Regions from separate parts of the Rosenbergiella sp. YN46 genome, predicted to be linked through region 1. Evidence: predicted binding sites of a transcription regulator. Region 1 holds the regulator's gene; each other region holds the start of a gene.

The links. The regulator CRP, encoded in region 1, controls carbon source genes, mostly activating them, when cyclic AMP is high. The targets are predictions, from matches to a motif close to ATGTGANNNNNNTCACAT.
Positions count from the first base shown of each region.
Region 2: a site for CRP is predicted at 7,333-7,350, ahead of adhE (bifunctional acetaldehyde-CoA/alcohol dehydrogenase). Genes of this name have one in related genera too.
Region 3: a site for CRP is predicted at 6,041-6,058, ahead of cdd (cytidine deaminase). Genes of this name have one in related genera too.

Region 1 covers NZ_JAZHEE010000025.1:52,389-62,376, forward strand. Annotated here, with positions in the region: gene argD (bifunctional acetylornithine/succinyldiaminopimelate transaminase) at 1-270, shown strand, start outside; gene V3W49_RS16310 (YccS/YhfK family putative transporter) at 271-2,355, opposite strand; gene crp (cAMP-activated global transcriptional regulator CRP) at 2,517-3,149, opposite strand; gene V3W49_RS16320 (OsmC family protein) at 3,452-3,856, shown strand; gene V3W49_RS16325 (phosphoribulokinase) at 3,894-4,760, opposite strand; gene V3W49_RS16330 (YheU family protein) at 4,862-5,080, opposite strand; gene V3W49_RS16335 (hydrolase) at 5,081-6,097, opposite strand; gene V3W49_RS16340 (hypothetical protein) at 6,830-6,952, shown strand; gene V3W49_RS16345 (5-bromo-4-chloroindolyl phosphate hydrolysis family protein) at 7,083-8,081, opposite strand; gene V3W49_RS16350 (toxic anion resistance protein) at 8,083-9,207, opposite strand; gene tauD (taurine dioxygenase) at 9,523-9,988, shown strand, end outside.
Region 2 covers NZ_JAZHEE010000024.1:4,316-14,303, forward strand. Annotated here, with positions in the region: gene galU (UTP--glucose-1-phosphate uridylyltransferase GalU) at 61-969, shown strand; gene V3W49_RS15775 (UDP-glucose dehydrogenase family protein) at 993-2,336, shown strand; gene hns (histone-like nucleoid-structuring protein H-NS) at 2,812-3,225, opposite strand; gene tdk (thymidine kinase) at 3,766-4,371, shown strand; gene adhE (bifunctional acetaldehyde-CoA/alcohol dehydrogenase) at 4,434-7,127, opposite strand; gene V3W49_RS15795 (YchE family NAAT transporter) at 7,570-8,217, shown strand; gene oppA (oligopeptide ABC transporter substrate-binding protein OppA) at 8,758-9,988, shown strand, end outside.
Region 3 covers NZ_JAZHEE010000012.1:42,622-52,609, reverse strand. Annotated here, with positions in the region: gene V3W49_RS11175 (Yip1 family protein) at 1-357, opposite strand, end outside; gene V3W49_RS11170 (DedA family protein) at 520-1,104, shown strand; gene V3W49_RS11165 (class I SAM-dependent methyltransferase) at 1,126-1,863, shown strand; gene V3W49_RS11160 (MBL fold metallo-hydrolase) at 1,860-2,756, opposite strand; gene V3W49_RS11155 (LysR family transcriptional regulator) at 2,835-3,767, shown strand; gene dusC (tRNA dihydrouridine(16) synthase DusC) at 3,727-4,686, opposite strand; gene V3W49_RS11145 (CidA/LrgA family protein) at 4,888-5,289, shown strand; gene V3W49_RS11140 (CidB/LrgB family autolysis modulator) at 5,286-5,981, shown strand; gene cdd (cytidine deaminase) at 6,117-7,001, shown strand; gene sanA (outer membrane permeability protein SanA) at 7,113-7,832, shown strand; gene yeiB (DUF418 domain-containing protein YeiB) at 7,829-8,980, opposite strand; gene folE (GTP cyclohydrolase I FolE) at 8,999-9,667, opposite strand; gene fghA (S-formylglutathione hydrolase) at 9,930-9,988, shown strand, end outside.

The DNA of each region.
Region 1 (9,988 bases):
TTTGTCGAACATCTGCGTCAGATTAATGAGCAGTACAACCTGTTCAGCGACGTTCGCGGCATGGGGTTATTGATAGGTGCCGAACTGAGTGAATCCTTTAAAGGCCGGGCCCGGGATCTGCTGAATGCGGCGGCGGAGCAGGGCGTTATGGTGCTGAATGCCGGGCCGGATGTGGTGCGCCTGGCGCCGTCGCTGGTGGTGGACGACGCGGATATCGACGAAGGTATGGCACGCTTCGCCCGGGCAGCACAGCAAATCGCGCAGCGCTGATTATTTGCTGCTCAGTAAACGACGGCGCAGCCAGGCGCCGTGATGAGGGCGCTGGTGCCAGGCCACTGAAGAGATGGTGTGCATGGCATTCAGATGGCTGAGGATGCGATCCAGATGGCGCTCCATGGTACTCATGGGGCCAATGGTGAGCGCCTCTGGAGAGTCCAGTACGTGGATGGCGCCGCTGTCGTCAGGGTTGTCCCAGGTCAGGCGTTGCTGGCAGCGTTGAATGGCTATCTCGCAGGTTTGCAGGTAGCGCTGGGCCAGCGCCGGAGTCAGCATATTGTGCTCGCGCGCCAGGATCGTCATGGCGTTGATATGCTCGACGATAAACTGGCTATGAGTGACCCAGAGTTTCATATCGGCCAGGTAGCGGTTATTAAATGACGGCTCCTGCATTGCCTGATTCAGCGAGTTATAGAGCGCATTGTGAGCCTGATTAACCCGCATGCGCTCCCAGGCCAGCGGGCCGGGCTGTGGATCGATGCTCAGAATCCGGCGGATGGCCTGCTGATCGCACTCCAGCGCATCCCAGGCGTTCTGACGCAGCAGGCCGCTCTGCCACTGAGGCCACAGCCAGACCATGCCGCCAAAGGCGATCAGACACCCAAGCAGCGTATCTACCAGCCGGGTCATAATAAACTGTTCGCCGCTTAGCGACAGCAACTGCAGGCTGTACACTGCCGTAACGGTAAAGCCGACGGTTGCCAGCGCGTAATGCTTGCGGATAATCAGGTAGCCAATCAGCGTAATCAGCAGCATCCCTGCCAGAATATAGCCCTGGGGCACGTTAAAGTGCAGGGCACCCGCCGCTATTAGCAGGCCGGCTATGGTTCCCCCGGCCCGGTGTAGAATGCGTACCCGGGTGGCGCGATATCCGTTCTGGGTCACGAACATGATAGTCATCAGTATCCACCATGGTTTGGGCAGATTGAGCGCTGATCCAAGCAGTCCGGCGACCGCCAGCATAGTGCCAATGCGCGCTGCGCTGCGCAGCGCCGAAGACTTCAGGGACAAATAGCTACGCAGCGCCCGTAGCAGCGGCAGATGTTGTTGCTGGTCGGCCATCAGATCCCGGACGTAAAGCGGGCGTTGGGTGCGCAGTAGCCGGGCGATGCGGCTGAAGTGATAGTGGCAAAACTGTCCTACCGGGTTTTCCGGATGCTGGCGGGCGATTTTTTCCAGCGCGGCAAGAGGTTTTTCCATGCTAAAGCGTTCTGGGAAGCGGTGATAAAGTATATCGTCGCTGACCACGCGCAGGCGGGCGGCCACGGTGCGTGCCGCCCAGCGAATCACCTGCTCTGCATGGCTCTGTTCCACCAGTTTCTGCACCTCTTCGGGTTGATGCAGGCTGACCGAAATATGCTCCTGTAGATCCAGCGCCACCTGGAAGACGCGTAGCAGGCGCTTATAGTCGTTCTGACGGCTGGTGGCGGACAGCATATGCAACTGTTGGTAACAGAGGCTGATAAGATCCACCACTTTCTGCTGGCGGGTAAGCAATGGCGGTAATACCGTTTCCGGGTCAGTATGCTGGGTCAGCAGGCTGTATTTGGCTTCGCAGTAGTCCGCCAGTTCGCGATACAGCAGGCTCAGGGTTTCGCGTAGCGGCTGTTCGCGCCACATCCAGAACCAGAACCAGTTAAAGGCGCCGTACCACAGGGTGCCGAGCGCATACAGCAGCATCGGCTGCCAGACGGGCATATTGCCAGCCAGCCCCAGGGTAAAGATCGCGGCGATAAGCGATGCAGGTAGCAGGCGGCCGTGCAGAGCGCTGATCTCTGCTGTAACGCCCAACAGCAGCGCCATTCCCAGGAAGATGGCGGGCAGCGGCACTTTTTCCATCAGCAGTAGCTGCACCATCAGGCTGCTGAAGGCGAACAGCGATCCGCCGACGATCAGGCGTTTAAAAAAGCGTTTGTGGGGGGTATCGAGACCCGCGATATTGCAGCAGGCGGGCACCAGTGAGAAGAGCAGCCCCTGTTGCAGGCTACCGAAGATCAGCCCGATAATCACCGGCAGCGAGAGCACCAGGGTCTGGCGCAGCGCGTAGTTAACTTCGGGGTGATAGATCAGTCGGCGCATTGGAACAGGATGAACGCGTCAGTGGTAGAGATAACATGGAGACAGTTGACAGCGTCATAGCCTCCTGAAATGACCACAAAGCGGGAAAAACTACGTTTTTTCCCGCTTTGTTATCAACCTGACGGCATGTTGCCACAACACGCCGTTACATACAGACCGGATTAGCGGGTACCAAAGACGACGATGGTTTTCCCGTGCGCGGAGATCAGATTCTGATCTTCCAGCATTTTCAGAATACGACCGACGGTTTCGCGGGAGCAGCCCACAATCTGCCCGATTTCCTGGCGGGTGATTTTGATCTGCATTCCGTCCGGGTGGGTCATTGCGTCCGGCTGTTTCGCCAGGTTCAGCAGGGTCTGTGCTATCCGGCCAGTCACATCCAGGAAGGCGAGGTTACCGACTTTTTCGGATGTGACCTGCAGGCGACGGGCCATCTGTGCGGAAAGGCGCATCAGAATGTCCGGGTTAACCTGAATCAACTGGCGGAATTTTTTGTAGGAGATTTCAGCGACTTCGCAGGCGGTTTTTGCCCGTACCCAGGCGCTACGCTCCTGGCCTTCTTCGAACAGCCCCAGTTCACCGATGAAATCCCCCTGGTTCAGGTAGGAGAGGATCATCTCTTTACCTTCCTCGTCTTTAATAAGCACTGCAACAGAGCCCTTAACGATATAGTAGAGGGTTTCGGCTTTTTCACCCTGATGAATAAGTGTGCTCTTCGATGGATACTTATGAATGTGGCAATGAGACAAAAACCATTCGAGAGTCGGGTCTGTTTGCGGTTTGCCAAGCACCATGCGCGGTTATCCTCTGGTTATAAGCTGACGCCCGAAAGGGTAAGGGCCTCCGGGCGTATTGATCGTTTGTCCCCGCTCTGGGGGTCTGGCATGAGAAAAGCCTGTAATCTATATAAATTTCACGTGAATTTTCATCCCGGACGCGGGCTATCGCGGCGGGAGGGTATCCTCAGTGTTTTAGCATAGCTTTTTCCGGGTGTCTCCTATTGTCTCGTTTCAGCTTGACCCGGATCGCCTTCTGTTGCGACTTTCTTTGCGGCGGCTTACTCTGTGAGGAAAAATGGCTTGATGGGAGCAACAACATGCAGTCACGAGTTAAATGGGTAGAGGGCCTGACTTTTCTGGGCGAATCCGCCTCCGGGCACCAGGTGCTGATGGACGGAAATTCCGGCGATAAGGCCCCCAGCCCGATGGAAATGGTACTGATGGCGGTGGGAAGCTGTAGCGCTATCGATGTGGTTTCTATTCTGCAAAAGGGGCGTCATGACGTGGCCGATTGCGAGGTGAAACTGACCTCGGAGCGTCGTGAAGAGGCGCCGCGCCTGTTCACTCATATTAACCTGCACTTTATCGTTACCGGACAGGATCTGAAAGACAACGTGGTGGCGCGCGCGGTGGATCTGTCTGCGGAGAAATACTGCTCCGTCGCGCTGATGTTGGGTAAGGCGGTGAACATTACCCATTCATACGAAGTGGTTGAGGCCTGACGCCGCCAGGGGAGGGGGGATGCTCCTCCCTGCTTGATCAGGCTATCTTTTTGCCTTCCATAATACGCTGCACCAGCGGTGTCATAATGAGCTCCATCGCCAGCCCCATTTTGCCGCCCGGCACCACCAGGGTATTAATGTGTGAAATAAACGAGCCCTGAAGCATCGCCAGCAGCCAGGGGTAATCGACAGCCAGATCCCGGAAGTGAATCACGACAAAGCTTTCATCTAAAGAGGGAATCTCCCTGGCGGCAAAGGGGTTAGAGGTATCGACCGTCGGCACGCGCTGGAAGTTGATATGGGTGCGCGAGAACTGCGGGGTGATGTAGTTGATGTAATCTTCCATCGAGCGTACCACCGAGTCCATGACGGCTTCGCGCGAATGGCCACGCTCGCTGGTATCGCGCACCAGTTTCTGAATCCATTCCAGGTTGACGATAGGCACGACGCCAACCAGCAGATCCACATGCTGTGCGACGTCGTGCTGGGGCGTGACCACTCCGCCATGCAGCCCTTCGTAGAACAGGACATCGGTGGGTTCCGGTAGTGGTTGCCAGGGAGTAAAGGTACCTGGTACCTGATCCCAGGGTACCGCTTCATCGTAGGTATGCAGATATTTTCGGGACTTGCCGGTGCCACTGTGTCCATATTCGACAAAGGTGTTTTCCAGCAGGCCGAAGTCGTTGGCTTCCGGGCCGAAGTAGCTGATATGGCGTCCTAAATCCCGGGCCTTGCGAATCTCCATATCCATTTCCGGGCGGGTGTAGCGGTGGAAACTATCGCCTTCAAGCTCGGCGGCTCTGAGCCCGAGTTGAGCGAAGATCTTACGAAATGCGATACTGGTAGTGGTCGTTCCCGCACCGCTGGAACCGGTGACGGCGATAATCGGATGCCTGGTGGACATAGCTGAGCAACTCCTTGAGTACAGAGGTGGGTAGCCACTGAAACACGGCGAATCGTTAAAGGCTGCTTGCAGTATAGCGATAGCGGCTGGCGAATGAGATATCAGCCACGGAACTGTGAGCGCGGCATGATATTGACCGTTTCATGAAGTTCCGACCATACCACAACGGCTTCGCCGGTTTGTAGCTGACGCTTTACGTCCGCCACTTTTTGTTCGAGCGAACGTTCATGTTCGCCGTAATCGGTGCCTTCGCGCAGGACAAAGGCTTCTATCAGGTTATCCAGCGTCTCTGTCGGTATTTGCTGCCAGGGAATAATCATCTATCGGTCCAGGAATTGACTTAGCCAGTCGGGAATGCGCTGTTCCAGCCACATTTCCGGGCGCCTTAGTGTACCACCGACGAAGCCTACATGGCCGCCGTGTTCGGTCAGTTGATACTCGATATTAGGCGGCAGGTGGTCGGGATCGGGAATCACCTGGCTATCCATAAAGGGATCGTCTTTCGCGTGGATGATAAGCGTTGGTCGGGCGATTTTCGGCAGCATGGGCAGCGCGCTACAGCGTCGGTAATAGTCCAGAGCATCGCTGAAACCGTGAATTTTCGAAGTAATGAGATCGTCGAACTCCCGGATGCGGCGAATGCGCTTAAGGCGGGCTCTGTCTATGGGCAGCGTGCCGGGCCAGGCTTTGAGTTTGCGTCCGGCGTTGGCTTTCAACAGGTTCAGCAGATAACGCTGATAGAAACGGGAAAACCCTTTTTCCATATGATAGCAGCAAGGCTCCAGCATCAGAGGCGCTGAAACCACGACACCAGCCATCAGTGAACAGGCCTTTTCCTGCCGGGCCATCAGGCAGGCCAGCATATTGCCGCCCAGTGAAAACCCTACGGCAGCGGTCGGGCGTTCACCGTAACGCTGGCACAGCCAGTTCAGAAAGTAACTGGCATCGGAGGTTTCTCCGGAATGGTAGATGCGGTTCATGCGGTTCGGCTCGCCGCTACAGCCGCGAAAATGCATCACCACACCCAGCCAGCCGCGCTGTTTTGCCGCATGAATCAGCCCGTGTGCATAAGGGCTGTGCAGGCTTCCTTCCAGACCGTGAAACACCACCAGGCGCGGCTTATGCTGCGCTGTTGAAGGGGGCTCGCTCCAGGCGAGATCGAGAAAGTCGCCATCTGGCGTATCGATTCGTTGCCACCAGGGGGTAAAACGCAGCCGTCGGCGTATCAGGCGCGGCAACATGGTCTGTAAATGCGGATTACGCGCGCCGCGCATAGGGCGGAAAAGCTGCGTCTCGTCACGATTGCCGGAGAGTTCTGCAGGGGTAATTTCTGCCATGGTACAGAGTAATTTTAGTTAATTAATCTGTTATTATACCGTTAAATCAGTATCTTGTTGATGCTTTTTTTTGCTGCCTGATTCGTTTTTTTGATGGGTGCCCACACATCATGGTGGGTTATTAAAACCATTCAGTGATGAAGACATTATGATAAATCAGAATAAAAATATAGGTGCTGGAATGTGTTGTCCGCAGGGCTGTTATTCGATCCAGGTTAAGGTTAGCGCCGCTTAGTTAATCTTAAGCAGGGCGATGGTATTAGCGATGAGCGACAACAGGCGTGGGCTGGCGAAATTCATTAATGGCGTTGCGACAGGGTGGATAATATTGCTGACTGAGCGCGGAGATCAGGCTGTGGATTGATAGGTTGCCGGCCGGAAGCGTGGATCAGGTAACGTGTACTGGCTAACCTCGGTTTTAACGACGAATGGTTGCGCAGTTTTTTATTACCAGAAGCGTACCGTGATGTGCCAGCGATGTTTTTCTTTGTGATGACGAACGCCTCTTAGAAGATGGTGGGAAATATCGTTGCCGCAAGGTCTTTTACTGATGCCTGATGGCGTATTGATATTGGCGGCGGCCTTGAGGCTGAAAACTATTCTGGGAAGTACGCCAGCAGGTGATTGGCCAAATAATGAATATAACCTTCCTGGTGGTAAGGATATGAAGGTTGTCGCAGGCAATTTTTCTATTTCGTTCCTTGCGGCGATGATATTTATATTCTGTACTACATTCTTCATTACAGGCGTGATAATAACTGTCTGGTTATTCTACGTAATATTTGTAATTCCATACCACAAAGTGGAAAACTGCTGATGTCCGGGGCGCATCATTGCTCCGGGAGAGCATCCTGAAATGGCGAAATATCTCAACCTGATGATGCTCAGGCTCGGTGAAGGGCAGGGAGCGAGATATTGATGGATTTCGCTCCCTGCATGGAATATGCGGGGATGTGCCTGAATCCTGCGGTGGCACCATAAGGCGTTACAGGAAGCCGTCCGTTTTCAGCAACTTTTCCAGGGTACTGACTTCGGTGTTCAGTTCCGTTTCGTCGTTTTCCAGCAACTGGGCATGCTTCTGGCGGAAAGCGGAGCGCAACGCCTTCAAAATTTCCACACTGCGGGCCGTGACCTGATGCTCATTACCGTGCCCGGCAAGCTGGGTGGACAGACTTTGACTTTTGGTGATGATCTCCTCGACTGGCGGCAGATAGCGGTTCAGAAAATCCTGGCCGGGCTGCATATCCCGCGGATCGGTCAGCATGCAGTGCTGGATAAGCCGCGCATACTTAATAATGCCTTTGAGTTCGCTGTGAACGGCGCCTTCCAGATTTTCCAGACTCTCCAGACGGGCTATTTCCGTTTCAAACGGCGCCAGTTCTGGCTCATTCTCACAATCATCAGGCTTCTCGTCTTCGTCAAACGTTTCCTCTTTGTCATATTCATCCTCTTCTTGCACGTTTTGCTTCGCCTGGATAAACCGGGGGTACCAGTGCTTACAGTAAGTGACGAACAGAGCAATAATCGCACCGGTATAGAAGGGGCTATTGAGCAGCGTATAGGCTTCCATATAACTAGCGATAACGAAGCACCACAGCGCCATGTACCAGTAATGGATGCCGCGCCATTTTCCCAGACTGTTCAGCAGATACACCAGCAGTGCCATACTGCCAGCCCAGAACGGGAGCGCCAGAATATCGCCAGTGGGGATCCAGAGCAGTCCGGCAGCTATCCCCATTGCCAGAGCTTTATGATCGAAAAGCAAGGTTCGGAACAGTAGCGTGAACCCTGCCCAGCAGAATGCCAGGATAGCGCCATCAAGAGCGCCGTCATCCTCCGGGAGTGGGGGATGGAGCTCTGTGGCCAGTGGCTGGAAGTGATTCATGAACCCACTTGCCAGAACGAACAGCAAAAATACCAGCGTAGCGCGTTTCCAGCGTTTATCGGTCAGCCTTTCAGCAAGACTTTGCTCAAGAGTACCCATGCTATGCCTGCTCTACTTTTTCCGCACCGCCGTTAGCGATATTCGCAAGGCGAAGGCGCAGGTCGTTTTCCATGGATGACAGCTCTTTTTCCACTTCGCTACGACGCTTGCGGGCGTCGCTGGCGATATTGACCGACTCTTCGATAGTGTTCAGCAGGCGGGACTGCACATCGCGCAGGGTTTCAATATCCACCACCGACCGCTCCACTTCGCGGGCGGTTTCCAGGGTGCCGGTCTGTAACAGTTCTGCATTGCGGCGCAGCATTTCGTTGGTGGTATCTGAAACCTCCTTCTGCAGTTTTGTGGCCTGGCGCTGGGAATGCAGCGACAGCGCCAGCACAATCTGGCTTTTCCAGATGGGAATGGTGGACAGAATACTGCTCTGGATTTTTTCCGCCAGCGCCTGGCTGTTCCCCTGCATCAGACGAATCTGCGGAGCGGTCTGTATCGCAATGGTGCGTGACAGCATCAGGTCGTGCAGACGGCGCTCAAAACGCTGCATTCCATCGATCATATCCCGGACTATCTGGGCATTCATGGGGTTATCGGAAAGCTGCGCCTGGGCCTGAGGCAGGTCGTGTTGCCGGAGCTGCTCCAGCTTGCGCTTACCGGCGATAATATGCAGATTGATCTGCTGAAAGAAGTCGCGGTTGCGGGTAAACAACTGCTCAAGCGTAGAGATATTGCGCAGTAGATCGACCATCGCTTCATCCAGCTTACGGGTAATACCTTCTACCTGCTGCGCCAGCGTTTGATACTCCATGAGCGAGCGTTCGACGCGGTTAAACAGCTTACCGATCAAGGGGAACGAGGCCAGCATGCCGGGCTTTTTGTCGAAGGCGGTCAGATCGACGGACTTGATCTTACCCAGCATGTCGGTCAGTTGTTCACCGATAGCGCCGGCATCTTTGGCGCGCACTTGTTCCATCAGGGCGTCGGAAAAGCGTGAAATGCCATTCATGGTTTTAGCGCCGTAAGACAGGGAAAGCACCGGATCGTTAATATCTATCTGCTCAATGAGCTGTTGCACTTCCTGCTGCTGTTCCTGGGTTAGCTGCTCGTTGGTAGGGAGCGCGTCGGCAATATCCTGAGGGGCGGAAACGATGACTGAGGAGTTTTCCGTCATTGATACATTCCTTAATAAGAGAACAGTCCGTCTGCGGCGAAATGATGTCAGGCTGGCCGCGGAAACCATGGGCGTAATGGTACTTCACGCGCAGATGCGAGCCAACAAGGCCATGAGAAATATGTGGCTGTTAACCAGCAGTATTTTTTTATATTCCTTTTAAAAATAAAAAATAATTTTTTATTTCTTTTTATTGGTTTCGCATCCGGATACAACTGTTGCTAACAGAGAATTCACAACGGAGTGAACGATGGCGGGCAGATTTCTTTTATTTCGGGATGTACGGCAGCTACTTCCCGGACATGGAGTACAACGATGAACGAACGTCTGAGCATTATACCGCTGGGGCCTGCCATTGGAGCACAGGTAGAAAATTTGTCTCTGGCAAGACCGCTGAGTGACACGCAGTTTGAGCAGCTTTACCACGCGTTATTGAAGCATCAGGCGCTGTTTTTCCGTAACCAGCCGCTTACGCCGGTTCAGCAGCGCGACCTGGCGCGTCGCTTCGGCGATCTGCATATTCACCCGCTCTATCCTCACGCCCGGGAGGCGGATGAGATTATCGTACTGGATACCCATAACGATAATCCGCCGGATAACGATAACTGGCACACCGACGTGACCTTTATCGAAAACCCGCCGCTGGGCGCTATTCTGGCGGCGAAGCTGTTGCCTGACAGCGGCGGCGATACCCTGTGGGCCAGCGGTATCGCGGCTTATGAAGCGCTTTCAGCGCCGCTAAAACAGCTATTGTGCGGGTTACAGGCGGAACACGACTTCA
Region 2 (9,988 bases), on a different contig from region 1:
ACTCGACCTCGTTTTAATTGACGTACAAGTGTAATACTTGAACAGTCCAGGAGATTTTTAATGGCTGCTAATAATACAAAAGTAAGGAAAGCGGTAATCCCGGTTGCGGGTCTGGGGACGCGTATGCTGCCGGCCACTAAGGCCATCCCTAAAGAGATGCTGCCGCTGGTGGATAAACCGCTGATTCAGTATGTGGTCAATGAATGTATTGCTGCGGGAATCACCGAGATTGTTCTGGTTACCCACTCTTCCAAGAACTCCATTGAAAACCACTTTGACACCAGTTTCGAACTGGAAGCTATGCTGGAAAAACGCGTTAAGCGCCAGCTGCTGGCAGAAGTGCAGTCCATCTGTCCGCCGCACGTTACCATCATGCAGGTGCGTCAGGGGCTGGCGAAAGGGCTGGGTCATGCGGTGCTGTGCGCGCACCCGGTTGTGGGTGATGAGCCGGTAGCCGTGATTCTTCCGGACGTGATTCTGGACGAATATGAGTCCGATCTGAGCCGCGATAACCTTGCCGAAATGATCAAACGTTTCGAACAGACCGGCCACAGCCAGATTATGGTTGAACCGGTTGAAGACGTTACGGCGTATGGTGTGGTGGACTGCAAAGGCGCTGAACTGAATCCGGGCGACAGCGTACCGATGGTCGGCATTGTGGAAAAACCGAAGGCCAGCGAAGCCCCCTCTAATCTTTCTGTTGTGGGCCGTTATGTGCTCAGCGCTGATATCTGGCCGCTGCTGGCCCGAACCCCCCCTGGAGCCGGTGACGAAATTCAGCTGACGGACTCTATCGCCATGCTGATGGATAAAGAGACCGTTGAGGCTTACCACATGAAGGGTAAGAGCCACGACTGCGGCAACAAACTCGGCTATATGCAGGCGTTTGTTGAGTACGGCATCCGCCACGACAGCCTGGGCGAAGGGTTCAAGGCCTGGCTAAAAGAGGCCGTTGGCGGGAAAAAATAAATCACTGAAACCGGGACAACCTAATGAAAGTGACGGTATTTGGCATTGGCTACGTGGGGCTGGTGCAGGCTGCAGTGCTTGCTGAAGTCGGCCACGACGTCATGTGTATCGATGTCGATGAAACCAAAGTTGAGAATCTGAAAAAGGGAAATATTCCCATTTACGAACCGGGCCTGACGCCGCTGGTCACTAAAAATTATGAGGAGGGGCGTCTGAATTTCAGTACTGACGCCCGGAAAGGGGTGGAACACGGCACAATGCAGTTTATTGCCGTGGGAACGCCGCCGGACGAAGACGGCTCTGCGGATCTGAAATACGTCCTCGCCGTTGCCCGCACTATTGCCGAGCATATGACCTCTCACAAGGTGGTGCTTGATAAGTCCACCGTGCCGGTCGGCACAGCGGATAAAGTGCGCGCTGTGATGGAAGAGACGTTAAAGAGTCGCGGCGTAGAAATTCCTTTCGACGTTGTCTCTAATCCTGAGTTCCTGAAAGAAGGGGCTGCGGTGGCGGACTGTAAGCGCCCTGAGCGCATTGTAGTGGGAACCGACAATGATGAGGTTGTCGATCTGCTGCGTGAGCTGTACGAGCCTTTCAACCGCAACCATGACCGGATGATCCTGATGGATATCCGCAGCGCCGAGCTGACTAAATACGCCGCCAACTGCATGCTGGCGACCAAAATCAGCTTTATGAATGAGATAGCCAACCTGGCGGAGCATCTGGGTGCGGATATCGAAAAGGTGCGTCAGGGAATCGGTTCGGATTCTCGCATTGGTTACCACTTTATCTATGCCGGCTGTGGCTACGGTGGTTCCTGTTTCCCGAAAGATGTGCAGGCATTAATCCGCACGGCGCAGCAGATTGGCTATGAGCCAAGACTGCTGCGCGCGGTTGAAGATATTAACGACGATCAGAAGCAGAAGCTACCGCAGTATATCTCGCGCCACTTTGGCGACGATCTGAAAGGTAAAACTTTCGCGCTGTGGGGGCTTTCCTTTAAGCCCAATACTGATGATATGCGAGAGGCTTCCAGCCGTGTTTTGATGGAAGAACTCTGGAAACGTGGAGCGACGGTTCAGGCATACGATCCTGAAGCGATGGATGAAACGCAGCGTATTTATGGACATCGCGATGATTTACGCCTGATGGGCACTAAAGAGGCAGCGTTACATAAAGCGGATGCTTTGATTATCTGCACTGAATGGCAGAGCTTCCGCGCTCCGGATCTGGAGTTTATTAAGCAAACACTGAAGCAACCGGTTATTTTTGACGGACGTAATTTGTTCGATCCGGATCGCCTGAGTCGTCGTGGTTTTACCTATTATGCGATTGGTCGCGGGGCGTCTCTGAAGCAGGCCTCCTGATACTTTACTCGTGTTATGAAACAGGCAGTCGCTTCGGCGGCTGCTTTTTTTTGTCTGGTCTGATGTACGCCTCATTTCATTCATGGATCTTTTCATTAACCGGAACGGCATACGGGTTATTTGTCCTGCTCGTTCAGGGGAAGAGGCCTGAATGGTATAAATCGAAGCTTTATCCTAAAGGGTAAATTAATGAGTGGGGAGTTATAAGCCGCACCGGGAAGAGGGTGAATGTCAGAAAAAACCTGACATTATCGCCTAAGGTGATTCTCTATCAGCTATCCAGCCGGGGTGTGAGAAGCGCTGTGGCTAAGAGATGGATGAATTTATTGTCACAGTGCTATTGCGGTCTTATCGTTTAGCTGTAATTAACAGAGTGGTAACGAAGATGAGATTTTTCATGCTATCAGGGGAAGATTTATGTGGCAAAGGGCAATAAAAAATCCCGCCGTAGCGGGATTTTTCACATAAATCAGGGTTACTCTTTGATGAGGAAGTCTTCCAGGCTCTTGCCCTGCTCATCAATAGCTTTTTTGATTACAGCCGGAGTACGGCCCTGGCCAGTCCAGGTTTTGGCTTCGCCGTTTTCGTCGGTGTATTCATATTTAGCCGGACGAGCAGCGCGTTTGGCTTTGGTGCCAGACTTATTGCTGCTCATTGCACTCAGCAGATCGTTAGGATCAATGCCATCGGCAATCAGCATTTCGCGATATTGCTGTAGCTTACGGTTACGCTCTTCAATTTCAGCGGCTGCTGCGCTTTCTTCTTCGCGGCGCTCATTTACCACGACTTCCAGTTTCGCCAGCATTTCTTCGAGCGTTTCCAGAGTGCATTCTCTGGCCTGAGCACGAAGAGTACGGATGTTGTTCAGAATTTTAAGTGCTTCGCTCATTTTAGTAATCTCAAACTTATATAGGGGGTGGTTTGTTGAGGTAATAATAGAGCCTTCATTCTGGTTCTGCAATAGGATAAACGCAACGAACTCAAAATATCGCATTAGCCGACACATCTTTTATTATTCTATTTACTTTAATTGACCTTCTGCGGTATCACAAAAAGCGCAGTGGCAGTCAAAAATTCGGCAATGTGCCGCAGCATAAAGGATTAGATAAAAGCATCAATCGATAATTTTTTTTTTCGTTTTATTGGTCGCTTCTTCCTCAATATCAGACGATAACCTGAGGCGAGTCACAGTTTCCGTTTATGAATGAAAGCGAAGAGTGTGGCGATAAAAACGCTGTATAGTCCGTGGGTTAACAAAGGATAACCGCATAATGACCGGTCGGACAATCACACATGATAATAGTTTGTGGGTATATATAATTCGTTAATCATCCCTGATGTTGGCAGGGAATGGGCGTCGGGTGGATGAGGGATATGGTACAATCCGGCTTCTTTCGTTTTTGACATTCAACCCGGGGTTTTGACTGCGATGGCGCAGCTCTATTTCTACTATTCTGCAATGAATGCCGGTAAGTCTACCGCGCTGTTACAATCCTCCTGGAACTATCAGGAGCGTGGTATGAGGACGATGGTTTATACCGCGGAAATCGACAATCGCTTCGGTTCCGGCAAAGTAAGTTCTCGTATCGGACTCTCTTCTCCCGCGAGGTTATATAACCCACAGACGTCTCTGCTGGCGGAAATCCGCGAAGAGCACCAGCGTGAGGCCATTCACTGCGTTTTGGTGGATGAAAGTCAGTTTCTGACCCGAGAGCAGGTTTCCGGGCTGGCTGCGGTGGTGGATGACCTGGATATTCCAGTGCTCTGCTATGGACTGCGTACCGATTTTCGCGGCGAGTTGTTTAGCGGCAGCCAGTACCTGCTTGCCTGGGCGGATAAACTGGTGGAGTTAAAAACCGTCTGTTTCTGCGGCCGTAAAGCCGGCATGGTGCTGCGACTGGATCAAAGCGGGCGTCCCTATCAGGAAGGGGCCCAGGTGGAGATAGGGGGCAATGAGCGCTATGTTTCGGTGTGTCGTAAGCATTATAAGGCTGCGCTGGCAAAAGGCTCACTGCAGGCGATAAAGGGTTGCTGACGGTGTCCTGAACGCAAATAAAAAAAACCCTCCACATGGAGGGTTTTTTTATGGTTTAGCGATTAGGCGCTTTTTTTACTTTTGCGCGCTTTTGCGGCCGGTGCAGCTTTGGGTTTTTCCGCTGCTGCCGGTGCTTCTGCGGCTTCGCCTTCTACGAAATCACGGCCGTAGTAGGTATCCAGCATAATCTGTTTCAGCTCGGAGATCAGCGGATAGCGCGGGTTAGCGCCGGTACACTGGTCGTCGAATGCGTCTTCAGACAGTTTATCCAGGTTCGCCAGGAAGTCGGCTTCCTGAACCCCGGCTTCACGGATTGATTTCGGAATCCCCAGTTCAGCCTTCAGGCTTTCCAGCCATGCCAGCAGTTTCTCAATCTTCTGCGCGGTGCGGTCGCCCGGCGCGCTCAGGCCGAGATGATCGGCAACCTCAGCGTAGCGACGGCGCGCCTGTGGGCGATCGTACTGGCTGAAGGCGGTCTGCTTGGTCGGGTTGTCGTTGGCGTTGTAGCGGATGACGTTACAAATCAGCAGGGCGTTGGCCAGACCGTGCGGAATATGGAACTGGGAACCCAGCTTGTGCGCCATGGAGTGACATACGCCCAGGAAGGCGTTGGCAAACGCAATACCGGCGATGGTGGCCGCGCTGTGTACGCGCTCGCGAGCTACCGGGTTGTGGGCGCCTTCGTTGTAAGAGGCTGGCAGATACTCTTTAAGCAGCTTCAGCGCCTGCAGCGCCTGGCCGTCGGAGAACTCAGATGCCAGTACTGAAACATAGGCTTCCAGGGCGTGGGTTACCGCATCCAGGCCGCCGAAGGCGCACAGGGATTTCGGCATATCCATCACCAGGTTGGCATCGACAATCGCCATATCCGGGGTCAGGGCATAATCAGCCAGCGGATATTTCTGACCGGTTTCATCGTCGGTCACTACCGCGAACGGTGTGACTTCAGAACCAGTACCGGAGGTGGTGGTAACGGCAATCATCTTCGCCTTGACGCCCATTTTCGGGAACTTGTGGATACGTTTACGGATATCCATAAAGCGCAGCGCCAGTTCTTCGAAGTGGGTTTCCGGATGTTCGTACATGACCCACATAATCTTCGCAGCATCCATTGGGGAGCCGCCACCCAGCGCGATAATCACGTCAGGCTTGAAGGAGTTCATCTGGTCGGCGCCTTTACGCACGATGCTCAGCGTCGGATCCGCCTCAACTTCGAAGAAGACTTCGGTTTCCACTCCGGCGGCCTTCAGCACGGAAGTGATCTGGTCGGCGTAACCGTTGTTGAACAGGAAGCGGTCAGTCACGATGAAGGCACGCTTGTGGCCGTCGGTAACCACTTCATCCAGCGCCACCGGCAGCGAGCCGCGACGGAAGTAGATAGATTTCGGAAGTTTATGCCACAACATGTTTTCAGCTCGCTTAGCAACGGTTTTCTTGTTGATCAGGTGTTTCGGACCAACGTTCTCGGAGATAGAGTTACCGCCCCATGAGCCGCAGCCCAGGGTAAGAGAAGGTGCGAGCTTAAAGTTGTACAGATCGCCAATACCGCCCTGAGACGCCGGAGTGTTAATCAGGATACGCGCGGTTTTCATCTTATCGCCGAAGAAGTTCACGCGGGCCTGCTGGTTATCCTGGTCGGTGTAGAGGCAGGAGGTGTGACCGATACCGCCCATAGCGACCAGTTTTTCTGCTTTAACAACCGCATCTTCGAAATCGGTAGCGCGATACATCGCCAGAGTCGGAGAGAGTTTTTCGTGAGCGAACGGCTCGCTTTCATCCACCTCAGTCACTTCACCAATCAGGATTTTAGTGCCGGCAGGAACGTCGATGCCTGCCATTTCTGCGATCTTCACCGCCGGCTGACCGACGATAGCTGCATTCAGCGCGCCGTTTTTCAGAATGATTTCCTGAACGGCTTTCAGCTCTTTACCCTGCAGCAGGTAGCCGCCATGGCTGGCGAAACGCTCGCGTACCGCGTCATAGACGGAATCCACAACCACGACTGACTGCTCGGAGGCGCAGATAACGCCGTTGTCGAAGGTTTTGGACATCAGGATAGAGGCCACGGCGCGTTTGATATCCGCAGTTTCATCGATAACCACCGGCGTGTTGCCCGCGCCTACGCCGATAGCCGGTTTACCGGAACTGTAGGCGGCTTTCACCATGCCCGGGCCGCCAGTGGCCAGAATCAGGTTGATGTCAGGGTGGTGCATCAGCTGGTTGGACAGCTCTACGGAAGGTTCGTCGATCCAGCCGATGATGTCTTTCGGCGCGCCGGCTGCGATAGCCGCCTGCAGTACGATATCCGCCGCCTTGTTGGTGGCGTTTTTAGCACGTGGATGCGGTGAGAAGATAATGGCGTTACGGGTCTTCAGGCTGATCAGCGCCTTAAAGATAGCGGTTGATGTCGGGTTGGTGGTCGGAACGATACCGCAGATGATTCCGGTGGGTTCAGCGATGGTGATGGTGCCGAAAGTTTCGTCTTCTTCCAGGATGCCGCAGGTCTTTTCATCTTTATAGGCGTTGTAGATATACTCGGAAGCAAAGTGGTTTTTGATGACTTTATCTTCAACGATACCCATGCCGGATTCGGAAACGGCCATTTTGGCGAGGGGAATACGAGCATCGGCGGCGGCCAGTGCGGCGGCACGGAAGATTTTATCAACCTGCTCTTGGGTGAAATTGGCATATTCACGCTGGGCTTTTTTTACGCGCTCGACGAGTGCGTTTAGTTCAGCGACGTTAGTAACAGCCATAATGCTCTCCTGATAATGTTAAACTCTTTTAGTAAATCAGCATCCAGGATACCAGTATAGTTCGCCGATTTACTGTCGCTTGTTCGCAGGGAGCGAAAACTGCTGCGACGCAGATTTACTAAAAGAGCCTTGCCTGAAACATCATCAACCTGACGCTGTTATCCCTGGCGGCGTCACCAAGGTTACTCACTTCTGAGTAGTTGTTTTGTGATCTATGTCAATTTTACGCCAAGCTGACACCTTTCAGCAGGCGGTTTTGCCGCTTTATTAATCACGCCACCTGTGCAAAAGGGGTAGGCGTGGGATGAGTGGCTATAATATCAGCGAAACCGACGCTGTCTGTGAGGAGATAACGCTCTGTTGGCTAATTAACGTGGCGCCACGAGCGCTTTTCCATTACATTACGCGGGCCTTTTTTCCCCGTTTATTTTTGGAGTCTCGGGTGACTCAGATACTGTTTGATTTTCCAACCTGGTTTAAATTCTTTATTGGTTTGTTCGCGCTGGTGAACCCGGTAGGGATCCTGCCGGTGTTTATCAGCATGACCAGCTACCAGACCGCGGCGGCGCGTAATAAGACCAATATGACCGCCAGCCTTTCGGTCGCGATTATTCTCTGGTGCTCGCTGTTCCTGGGGGATGCTATTCTGCAGATGTTCGGGATCTCCATCGACTCCTTCCGGATCGCTGGCGGTATCCTGGTGGTCACTATCGCCATGTCGATGATCAGCGGCAAACTGGGGGAGGATAAACAGAATAAGCAGGAAAAATCGGAAACGGCCATTCGCGAGAACGTGGGGGTGGTGCCGCTGGCGCTACCGCTGATGGCTGGCCCCGGCGCTATCAGCTCCACCATCGTCTGGAGTACCCGTTATGACAACTGGCTCCATCTGGCGGGTTTTAGCGTCGCAATCGCGCTGTTTGCTCTGAGCTGTTGGCTGCTGTTTCGTGCCGCACCGTGGCTGGTGCGTTTGCTGGGACAGACCGGAATTAACGTCATTACCCGAATTATGGGATTATTGCTGATGGCGCTCGGTATTGAGTTTATCGTCACCGGTATTAAATCGATATTTCCCGGTCTGTTGAGTTAATCGACGGTTCAACACTTCTGTTTACCGCGGCGCCTGATGGGGCCGCGGTCATATTCTCTGTTCTGATATATCAAAATCCTATATAAATCGCTGAATTAGGCTCCGGGCCGGTTCCGGCCAGCCGACAGTCGATCGCGTCTTGCCGCCGCGATCGGTCAGTGTTATTAGTACCTGACTCCACGACTGGCATCGAGGGTTGAGTGATTTTTATTCGTCGGGTGCATTGCTTAACAATTTTGCAAAATATTCCTGGCGGAAGCCTTCGTCATTTTGCTAGTTTGCGGAGAGTCGAGCTATACCAATATTTATAATGAAATAAGCATAATTTATAGTGTTAAAACCCATTTTCTATCTTTTGTCTGGTGATTGTGTCTACCTCTGTCGACAGGATTCATAAATACGGTGCGCTGGATTAGCGCGAGCGTAACAGGAATGACGGGCTGTCGGTCTTTCGTTCAGCCGACGCCCGCCGCCGGGCTGTACCCGGCATGGCGCAGGCCTGAAAGGGCCAATAATTATAAGTACAGGAGCAATAACACAATGACCATCATCACAAAGAAAACCCGTATCGCGATGGCGATGCTGGGGGCATTAATCACGGCGAATGGGGCAGGGGCGGCGGAGGTTCCGCACGGAGTCACTCTGGCGGAAAAACAGACCCTGGTGCGCAATAACGGCGCGGAAGTACAGTCGCTGGATCCGCATAAAATTGAAGGAATTCCGGAATCCAATGTCAGTCACGATCTGTTTGAAGGGCTCCTGATTTCCGATCTCCAGGGCCACCCGATTCCCGGCGTGGCGGAGAGATGGGAAAATCAGGATTTTAAAGTCTGGACCTTTCATCTGCGTAAAGACGCTAAATGGTCCAATGGTGAACCTGTGACCGCCCAGGACTTTGTCTATAGCTGGCAGCGACTGGCGACGCCGGATACCGCTTCTCCTTATGCCAGTTATCTTCAGTATGGCCATATCGTCAACGTTGATGAGATTATCGCCGGTAAGAAAAAGCCGGAGAGCCTGGGCGTTAAGGCGCTGGATGACCATACGCTGCAAGTCACCTTAAGCCAGCCGGTACCCTATTTTTATAAGCTGCTGATTCATCCTTCTATGTCGCCGGTACCGAAGGCGGTCATTGAAAAATACGGAGATAAATGGACCCAGCCTGGCAAGATGGTGAATAACGGTGCCTATACCGTGAAGCAGTGGGTGGTGAATGAACGACTGGTACTGACCCGTAACCCACAATACTGGAATAACGATAAAACAGTTATCAATCAGGTTACCTGGCTGCCGATTGCTTCTGAAGTGACCGACGTTAACCGCTATCGCAGCGGTGGAATCGACATCACTAATAATTACCTGCCGATTGAGCTATTTCGCAAACTGAAACAGGAATTGCCGAAAGAGCTTAGCATCACCCCTTATATGTGTACCTACTATTTCGAAATCAATAATAACAAGCCGCCGTTTAACGATCCGCGAGTGCGCACGGCGCTCAAACTGGGTCTGGATCGCGATATTATCGTCAATAAGGTGAAAAATCAGGGCGACCTTCCGGCGTACAGCTATACCCCGCCTTACGCCGATGGAATGAAACTAACGAAGCCAGAATGGGTTGGCTGGAGCCAGGAAAAACGCAATGAAGAAGCGCGTAAACTGCTGGAAGCTGCGGGTTATGGTAAAGGAAAACCACTGAGTTTTGATCTGCTGTATAACACCTCGGATCTGCATAAGAAGATGGCGATTGCTGCCGCTTCTATCTGGAAGAAAA
Region 3 (9,988 bases), on a different contig from region 1:
CAGAAACAGCGGCGTCGCCACATACCCGGCAAACACCATACAGCGCGCCAGAGACGGACGCTGCGGATAGTTACGCGCCATCCACCAGATAACCCGCCCCATGACCGCTACCCCGGCCAGCATCAGGGCGTAAAACAGTACGGCAAGCCCAATTCCGGTGCTCAACGACAGCTGAACATAGTTGCCAGCGCCAAAGTTCCAGCCTATCTGCGTGGTGCCGATAAAGGCGCAAATGACCGGAATCGCCGCCATGATCAGCACGTGGTGCAAATAATGGTGCGATACCGTTTCGTTTTCACGCTTAATGGTCTGCATTTCACGATCGGGATGGGAAAACAGCCCCCAGACATGGTTCATAACAACCTCCCTCATCTCATGATGCCGCGCTACCGCGTCTGGTTAAGTATAGATGATTTTATGAGCAGCCAGCGTCGCAGAGGGCGTCCGTTGAAGCTACAGACGCCCTGTGGGTGTATGCTTAAAGGTAAAACACGCGACAGAGTAAGGTTTTATCAGCCAATGGATATTAATAGCTTAATCAGCCACTACGGCTATGTTGCGCTGGTTGTTGGCAGCCTGGCGGAAGGCGAAACCGTCACTCTGCTCGGCGGTGTGGCCGCACATCAGGGACTGCTGAAGTTTCCGCTGGTGGTGGCCGCTGTCGCGCTCGGCGGGATGATCGGCGATCAGCTTCTCTACCTGGTGGGGCGCCGCTTCGGCAACGGCCTGCTAAAGCGCTTTCCACGCCATAAAAAACAGATTGCCCGGGCGCGTAACCTGATTAATCATCGCCCCTGGCTGTTCGTCATCGGTACCCGCTTTATGTACGGATTCCGGATTATCGGCCCAATCCTGATTGGCGCCAGTCACCTGCCGCCGCGCATTTTTCTGCCGCTCAATATCCTGGGAGCGATTGTCTGGGCCAGCCTGTTCAGCGCGTTGGGATATCTGGGCGGCGAGATGATAGCCCCGTGGCTGCACCAGTTCGACCAGCATATCAAGCATCTGATCTGGCTGGCGCTGGTGATAGCCCTGGTGTGGCTGGCGCGTCTTTGGCTGAAGCGGCGCAATGCCCGCCGAAGTGAGGATAACAACGCGGGTTAACGCCCCATCCATGGAGTTTTTATGACCCAGAATATCTATGACGATCCGCAATTTTTTGCGGGTTATGCCACCCTTGACCGCTCCACCCGCGGTCTGGAAGGCGCTCCGGAGTGGCCTGCTCTGCGCGCCCTGCTGCCGGAGTTAACCGGAAAGCGCGTTGCCGACCTTGGCTGCGGCTACGGCTGGTTCTGCCGCTACGCCCGGGATGCCGGCGCCGTTAGGGTCACCGGTTTCGATGTCTCGCATAAAATGCTGGAACGGGCCGCAGCTATGACGCCGGAAAAGAATATCGCATGGCAGCATGCCGATCTCGAAACGCTGACGCTCCCGGAACTTTCGCTGGATCTGGTCTGGAGTTCCCTGACCCTGCACTATCTGCGGAACATTCCGGCGCTGTTCGCCACCGTTTATCAGGCGCTGGTCCCCGGCGGTATGCTGATCTTTTCTGCCGAACATCCGATCTACACCGCACCGCTGGCGCCGGGCTGGTGCAGCGATACCGAAGGGCGCCGCAGCTGGCCGGTTAACCATTACCAGCAGGAAGGCGAACGGGTCAACCACTGGTTTAATGCTGATGTCAGAAAGCAGCATCGTAAACTCGCCACCTGGATAAACCTGGTACTGGCAAGCGGCCTTGAGCTGATTCATCTTGATGAATGGGGCCCAACGGCTGAGCAAATCACCGCCGCGCCCCAGCTTGCCGAAGAAGCCGATCGCCCGATGTTTTTCCTGCTGGCGGCTCGCCGTCCTCACAATTAAAGCGGCTGCCACTGAAAGGCGCTGCCCTGATGCACCACGTGGCCTAACCCCGGAAAAGCGATATGGGGCGCGGCCACCAGGTCTCCTTCATCGGCAACCTGTTCCAGTATCCGCTTGCGGGTCTTCACCGCCTGGCGGCTATCCACATCAAAGCGAATCGCGGCATCCGGCAGCGCGAACTGTACGGCGGCGGCGTGGATAATATCCCCCCACAGCACCAGCGTTTTGCCGCCACGGGTCACCCGGTACATCACGCTGCCAGGCGTATGTCCTGGCGCCGCCACGGCCTCGATACCGTCAACGAGCCGCGCTGGTGCCGTAAAGGTACGCAATTTTCCGGCCGCCTGTACCGGCGCAAGTGAAAGGCGTGACTCCTCAAAGGTATGGCGCTCCGCCTCAGTCACCAGGTCGCCGTGAGTCGGATCCAGCCAGAAATCGACATCTTTTTTATCAACCCATACCGTGGCGTTCGGGAACTGCAACTGTCCGTCGCGCTGCAGGCCGCCTGAATGGTCGGCGTGAATGTGAGTCAGCAAAATGGTATTAATGCTCTGCGGCGCGATGCCAGCGGCCCGCAGATTATCCGCCAGTCGGCCGCTGTCCGGCCCCATCAGCGGCCCGGCTCCGGTATCCACCAGGATGCGCTGCTTTCCGGTATCGATCACAAAAGCGTTAATCGCGGTCGGGGTGGGAGAAGCCTCCCCCGCCGCCGCCAGGCGCTGTCGCAGGCTGGCGGGGCTGATATTCTTCATCAATTTTTCCAGCGGCACCTGAGCGCTGCCATCAGAGACCGCAGTCACCCGCCAGTCCCCCAGCTCAAGGGAGCGGGCAGTCTCTGCCGCCTGAGCGACGGCGGAGACTGTCAGTAACATCAGCACAACCAGCGTTTTCATCTTATTCTCCAGCTTGTGAACAAATCTTGCTGAAGTATGGATGAACCGATATCATCACTCCAATTGATTGGAGAAATAATGACTATCAAAGAAAATGATTTCCGAAGAATCGATCTCAATCTTCTGATCGCCTTTGCGGTGCTGTTCCGCGAACAGAGTGTGTCACTGGCGGCAGAAAAGCTGCACCTGGGCCAGCCTGCGGTCAGCGGCTCTCTGGCACGTTTGCGGGAAATGTTCGCCGACCCGCTGTTTATCCGCAGCGGCCACCGGATGCTGCCGACCGCCCGCGCTATTGAGCTGCACGACGAACTGATGCCGCTGCTGGAACAGCTACAATCGGCGCTGTTCCAGCGCCCGGAGTTCGATCCGGCCCGGGCCAGCGCGACCATTACTCTCGGTATGACGGACTGGGTGGAAATGTGGCTGATGCCGCAGATCCTGCCGCTGCTTTTCGAAACGGCGCCGGGAATTCGCCTGAATGTGGTGACAGGCACCCCCTTCAGCGATCCGCAACGGCTGGAAACGGGGGAGCTGGATATGGCGATTAGCGTGGCCGCTGGCGGCCCGCGCTGGCTGGAACGCGAGGTGCTGACCGCCATGGACTTTACCACCTTATGGCATCCACAGCAGCTCACGCTGGATACGCCGCTAACCCTGGCGCAGTACGTCGAACATCCGCATCTGCTGGTGAGCTACCGTGAAGCCGCCAGCAGCCAGATCGATACCCTGCTCGGTAAGCAGAACCTGCAACGGCATATCTGCTATACCACGCCGCATTTCGCCGCCATGCCGGGAGTGCTGGCAACCCTGCCCGCCCTGGCGACGGTGCCCGCCGGCCTGGCCGAAACGTGGCAGCGCAGCGCCGGGCTGCGCTGTAGCCCGCCGCCGCTGGCGATCGCGCCGTTCGAACTGTCGCTGCTATGGCATCAGCGTCACAGCAGCGATCCGGCACTAATGTGGCTTAGAGGGTTTATTCAATCCCGACTTGCTGCGGAAGCTGCCAGCCGTTAATAACCTCGGATACCGCCCGGGAGGTCTGACAAGGGCGCACCGCGCTGAACAATTCTCCCGCTTCGGGGTAAGCCTTGCGCAAATAGCCCAGCCACTGCTTAATGCGCGCCAGATGGTACAGGCCGGTATCGCCCTGTTTTTCCAGCCGGGTGTACTTACGCAGCAGTTGAACCACCTCCGGCCATGGCATTGGCGCCGCGTTCTCTTTCACCACCCGGCTCAGGTTGGGCACGTTAAGGGCACCGCGACCGATCATCACCGCATCGCAGCCGGTCGCTTTCATGCAAGCCTGTGCGCTTTTCCAGTCCCAGATCTCGCCATTGGCGATAACCGGAATCGACAGACGGCGGCGGATTTCGCCAATGGCCGGCCAGTCGATACGTTCCGCCCGATAGCCGTCTTCTTTAGTACGTCCGTGTACTACCAGCTCACTGGCACCAGCCTGCTGTACGGCGTCGGCGATTTCGAATCGCTGCTCGCTACTGCCCCAGCCCAGCCGCACCTTAACAGTTACCGGCAGATGGGCTGGCACGGCTTCGCGCATCGCCTTCGCCCCCTGGTAAATTAGTTCCGGATCGCGCAGCAGCGTGGCGCCGCCTCCGCTGCCGTTCACCACCTTCGACGGGCAACCGCAGTTAAGATCCACGCCCCAGGAGCCCAGCTCCACGGCCCGGGCGGCGTTTTCCGCCAGCCACTGGGGATACTGTCCCAGTAGCTGAATACGCACCGGGGTACCGCTGGGGGTACGGCTCTGGTGTTCCAGCTCCGGGCAGATACGCAGAAAAGACTTTACCGGCAGCAGCTTATCCACCACCCGCAAAAATTCGGTGATGCACAAATCGTAGTCGTTCACTTCGCTGAGGAGCTCGCGCACCAGCGCATCAAGCACTCCTTCCATCGGCGCCAGTAATACCCGCATAAATCCGCCCGTTGAATAAAGAGGCGCTATGCTAGCGTTTCTGTCATGGCGAATAAAGTCTCTCTGGCCGCAGAGCGTAACCTTGCGTTTCGCCGTCAGGCAGGCCAGGAATAAAAGGTATTCCTGGAATTCATGTTGCTACCTGTATCACAGAATTGGATTTAATTGTATGATGAATGCGTTTCACTAAGGGTTAACGCCATGCATAAGACTTTAAAGATCGTCTGGCACTACCTGCGGGCCTTTCTGCTGATTTACGCCTGCTTATATGCCGGTATCGCCATCGCCGCCCTGCTGCCTGTCACTATTCCCGGTAGCATTATCGGTATGCTGATTCTGTTTCTGCTGCTGTCACTGCAAATTCTGCCGGCCCAGTGGGTTAAACCGGGCTGCCATCTGCTGATTCGCTATATGGCGCTGCTGTTTGTGCCTATCGGCGTTGGGGTAATGCAGTATTTCGATCTGCTACGCGCCCAGTTCGGACCTATCGTGGTCTCCTGCGTGGTCAGCACTCTGCTGGTGCTGGTGGTGGTGAGCTGGAGCTCCCATCTGATTCACGGCGAGCGCAAAGTTATCGGACAAAAAGAGGCAAATAAAAAATGATCCACGATATCTGGTGGTCGCTTCCCATGACGCTGGTGGTCTTCTTCACGGCACGCAGACTGGGGAGCTGGCTGAAAACGCCGCTGCTCAATCCGTTACTGGTTTCAATGGTGGTCATTATTCCACTACTGTTGCTGAGCGGCACGCCTTACGCCCACTACTTCCGGGGCAGCAAAGTGCTAAACGATCTGCTGCAACCGGCGGTAGTCGCGCTGGCCTTCCCGCTCTATGAGCAATTGCACCAGATTCGCGCCCGATGGAAGTCGATTATCAGCATCTGCTTTATCGGTAGCCTGGTGGCGATGTTTACCGGCACCGCCGTGGCCCTGCTAATGGGCGCTACTCCGCAGATAGCGGCGTCGATACTGCCGAAGTCAGTCACCACACCTATCGCCATGGCAGTCGGCGGCAGTATTGGCGGCATTCCGGCAATTAGCGCAGTGTGCGTAATTTTCGTCGGCATTCTGGGAGCGGTATTTGGTCATACCCTGCTTAACAGTATGCGCATCAGTACCAAAGCTTCGCGCGGTCTGGCGATGGGTACCGCCTCGCATGCGCTGGGCACCGCCCGCTGCGCAGAACTCGATTATCAGGAAGGCGCTTTTGGCTCCCTGGCGCTGGTTATCTGCGGTATCTTCACCTCGCTGCTGGCCCCTTTTATGTTCCCGATAATCATGGCGCTAATGGGCTAGGCTAAACTGTGCGCTGCTTTACTCTGAGTTGAAGTTAATTTTCATTTGTTACATTAATAATTAGATTATGATCACATATAGCTTTCCAACAGCGCCGTACACTACGGTTCCATTAAGCTGATTCGGAATCCTTTCATGCATTCACGTTTCCAGGTCGCCCTCGACCAGACTCCAACGCAACTGCACGCCGCGCTGGCACCGCTCGTCGCCGATGACCACTTCCCCGCTATGTTCAGCGCAGCGGAGGTCGAAACCCTGAAGCGCCACAGCGGACTGGACGATGACGCGCTGGCCTTTGCGCTGCTACCGCTGGCCGCCGCCTGCGCCCGTACCGCGATTTCACGCTTTAACGTCGGCGCCGTAGCCCGGGGCGAAAGCGGCAATCTTTATCTTGGCGCTAATATGGAGTTTCCCGGCACCACCATGCAGCAGACCCTGCATGCCGAGCAGAGCTCCATCGCCCACGCCTGGATGCGCGGCGAGCGTCGCCTGATGGCCATCACCGTCAACTACACCCCCTGCGGCCACTGCCGTCAGTTTATGAATGAGCTGAACAGCGGCACCGATCTGCATATTCACCTACCGGGTCGCCCGTTTGCCACCCTGGGCGACTACCTGCCAGACGCCTTCGGGCCCCGGGATCTGAATATTGCCACCTTGATGATGGACGAAGAAGATCACGGCTATCCGCTGGAAGGCGATGCCCTGAGCCGGGCCGCTATCGCCGCCGCTAACCGCAGCCATGCTCCATACAGCCAGTCACCCTCCGGCGTGGCGCTGGAGATGCGAGACGGCACGCTGTTTACCGGCAGCTATGCGGAAAACGCCGCCTATAATCCTTCGCTGCCGCCGCTTCAGGCCGCGTTAAATCTGATGTACCTGTGCGGCTATCAGCCACAGGATTTGCTGCGCGCCATACTGGCTGAACGACCGGACGGCACCCTGACCCAATGGGAAACCACCGTTGCGCTGCTGCGCACCATGGAGTGCCGCAGCCTCGATCGTGCTTTGCTGGTCTGAGCGATAACTGGCTGAAAATTAGCGCAACCGGATTCGCCCGTGTTGCGCCGCTTCCACGGATACAGTAGCCTTGGATAACCTTTTGATTCCCGATACCGAGCCCGCAAGTCCATGTTGAAGCGCCTGTTATACAGCCTGCTGGTCATTATCGGCTTACTGCTGTTGTCCGTTTTCGCGCTGGACCGCTGGATGAGCTGGAAAACCGCCCCCTGGGTTTATGACGAAATCCAGGATCTGCCCCGCCGCCAGGTCGGCGTAGTGTTGGGCACCGCCAAGTATTACCGCACCGGGGTGATTAATCAGTATTACCGCTACCGCATTCAGGGGGCAATTAATGCCTGGAACAGCGGTAAGGTCGATTATCTGCTGCTGAGTGGCGACAACGCCCAACAAAGCTATAACGAACCGCGCACCATGCGGCGCGATCTGATCGCCGCTGGCGTCGATCCTTCAGCTATCGTGCTGGACTACGCCGGTTTTCGCACCCTGGACTCCATCGTACGCACCCGTAAAGTGTTCGATACCAACGATTTCATCATTATCACCCAGCGTTTTCACTGCGAACGCGCGCTGTTTATCGCCTGGCATATGGGCATTCAGGCCCAGTGTTACGCGGTTCCTTCCCCCAAGAACATGTTGACGGTGCGCATCCGCGAATTCGGCGCCCGCCTGAGCGCACTGGCCGATCTCTACATCTTTAAACGCGAACCGCGCTTCCTGGGGCCGCTGGTGCCGATTCCGGCCACCCACGAGATAGCCACCGACGCCCAGAATTATCCGGCTGTCACCCCTGAACAGTTGGTCGAACTGGAAAAGAAACTGAAACGTTAGGCCGTTTGATTGTTGGTGCCAGCCGCCCGGGCGGTGAGCTGGCGCCACAACCACTCCACCGGCCCCTGGCGGAAGCGGCGCAGCCACAGTAGCGAGAACAGCAGATTGACTGCCCATACTCCCGGCACAAAAGCCAGCAGTTGTAGCCGGCTGAACTGCATAAACAGCCCGAAGCGATAAAACAGCGTGGTGCAGATCAGGGTCTGCAGCAGATAGTTGGTGAGCGCCATGCGGCCTACGCAGACCACCGCCACCGTCAGACGAAAACGGGCCAGGCGCGGCCAGTAGCCGAACGCCAGCGCGGCATAGCCAATGGTCTGAAACGGCGCCCCCAGTTCACGCGGCGCCTGAAGGATAAAAGCGCACCAGCGATAATCCCACCCCAGGCGCCACTGGGCAGCGATAGCGGGAAGGTTAATCGCCATGCCCAGGGCTATCAGCAGCCAACCGCTGCGCCGGTAGTGATCCAGACTGAAACGCCCGGCCAGCCAACCGCTGCGCATCAGCGCGGCACCCAGCAGCATCATACCTGCCAGCTGCCAGCCGTACTGTACCCCCAGCGCCAGCAGACTGTCGCTTAGCGCCCCCAGCCGCTCGTGGATAGCCTCGCCGCCCTGAGCCAGTTTCCACAGCCGTTCGTACTGAAGCGCCGCGGTATCAGGTACCCAGCTGCGGCTGAAGCCATTACCCTGAATGCCACCCAGCACCAGCAACACCACCACGCCAATCAGGTAAAGCAGCACGCCGGTATTGAACAGCTGACGAACGCCATAAGCGTCGCGCACCATACGCCAGCAAATCAGCCCCACCAGGCCGTAAGACAGCAGAATATCGCCGTCCCACAGCAGCGCAGCGTGCAGAAAGCCCAGCAGCACCAGTAAACTGAGGCGCGCCTGGATCCAGCGTTTGCCACGTGCCAGCAGCATCTGCAATCCGGCGCCGAACAGCAGCGCGAAAAGGGTCAGGAATTTGACCTGGGCGAAAAGATCCAGCAACGCCCATGTCCAGGCGTCGCTAAGCGAGATATGGCCAGCCCAGGCGGGATTCAGCCAGGCCGCCCTCGGCAAACCGAAGGCGTTGATATTCAGAAGCAGGATGCCGAGAATGGCAACGCCGCGAATAAAATCCAGCGTGACATTTCTCTCCATTTTCTCCTGCCCGAATGATTAGCTATGGTGACGGACGGCGCGCAGGAACTCCTGGCGCGTATTCTGGCTCGATTTAAACAGACCGCCCAGCGAAGTGGTGGTGGTGGCGCTGGTCACGTCACGAATACCGCGCGCCTTCACACAATAATGGACTGCATCAATGGATACCGCCACATTGTTGGTGCCCAGAAGGGTTTGCAGAGCCACCAGGATCTGCTGGGTCAGGCGCTCCTGAACCTGCGGACGGCTGGAAAAGAACTGCACGATGCGGTTGATTTTCGACAGGCCAATCACCGTATCTTTGGGAATATAGGCGACGGTCGCCTTGCCATCGATGGTCACAAAGTGGTGTTCGCAGGTGCTGGTCAGCGTGATATCACGCACCGTCACCATCTCGTCCACTTTCATCTTATTTTCAATCAGGGTGATCTTCGGGAAATTCGCATAGTCGAGGCCGGAAAAGATCTCATCCACATACATTTTGGCGATGCGATGCGGCGTCTCCATCAGACTGTCATCGCTGAGATCCAGGTTGAGCAGTTGCATAATCTCCGTCATATGACCAGCGATACGACTTTTACGGGTTTCGTTATCCAGCTCGTGCACCGGCGGACGCAGCGGAGTTTCAAGCCCGCGAGCGACCAGCGCCTCATGAACAAGGGCGGCTTCTTTACTGAGTGACGGCATTTATTTTTCTCCTGCAGGTGTGGCTAATCTCCGCCTCATGGGACGGAGCGTGCGCTCATTGTGCGGTAGCAGGCGCACAGAATCCAGCGGCTAGCCCGATAATGGCTGAAATAGTTGCTGCCTTTCAACCCCGGGCGTAACGAGGGAATGATGCGCCATTCCCGACAGCGGGTGAAGTGAAACTTCCTCAGTCGTCGTGAAATTATTGCCCAACGGCTGCTATGATGAAAGCCACGTGTGCGAGACAACATGGAGTGACATGATGGAAAAAATCGAAGAGCATCGCTGTTTTGGCGGGCTAATGCAGCGCTGGCGCCACGA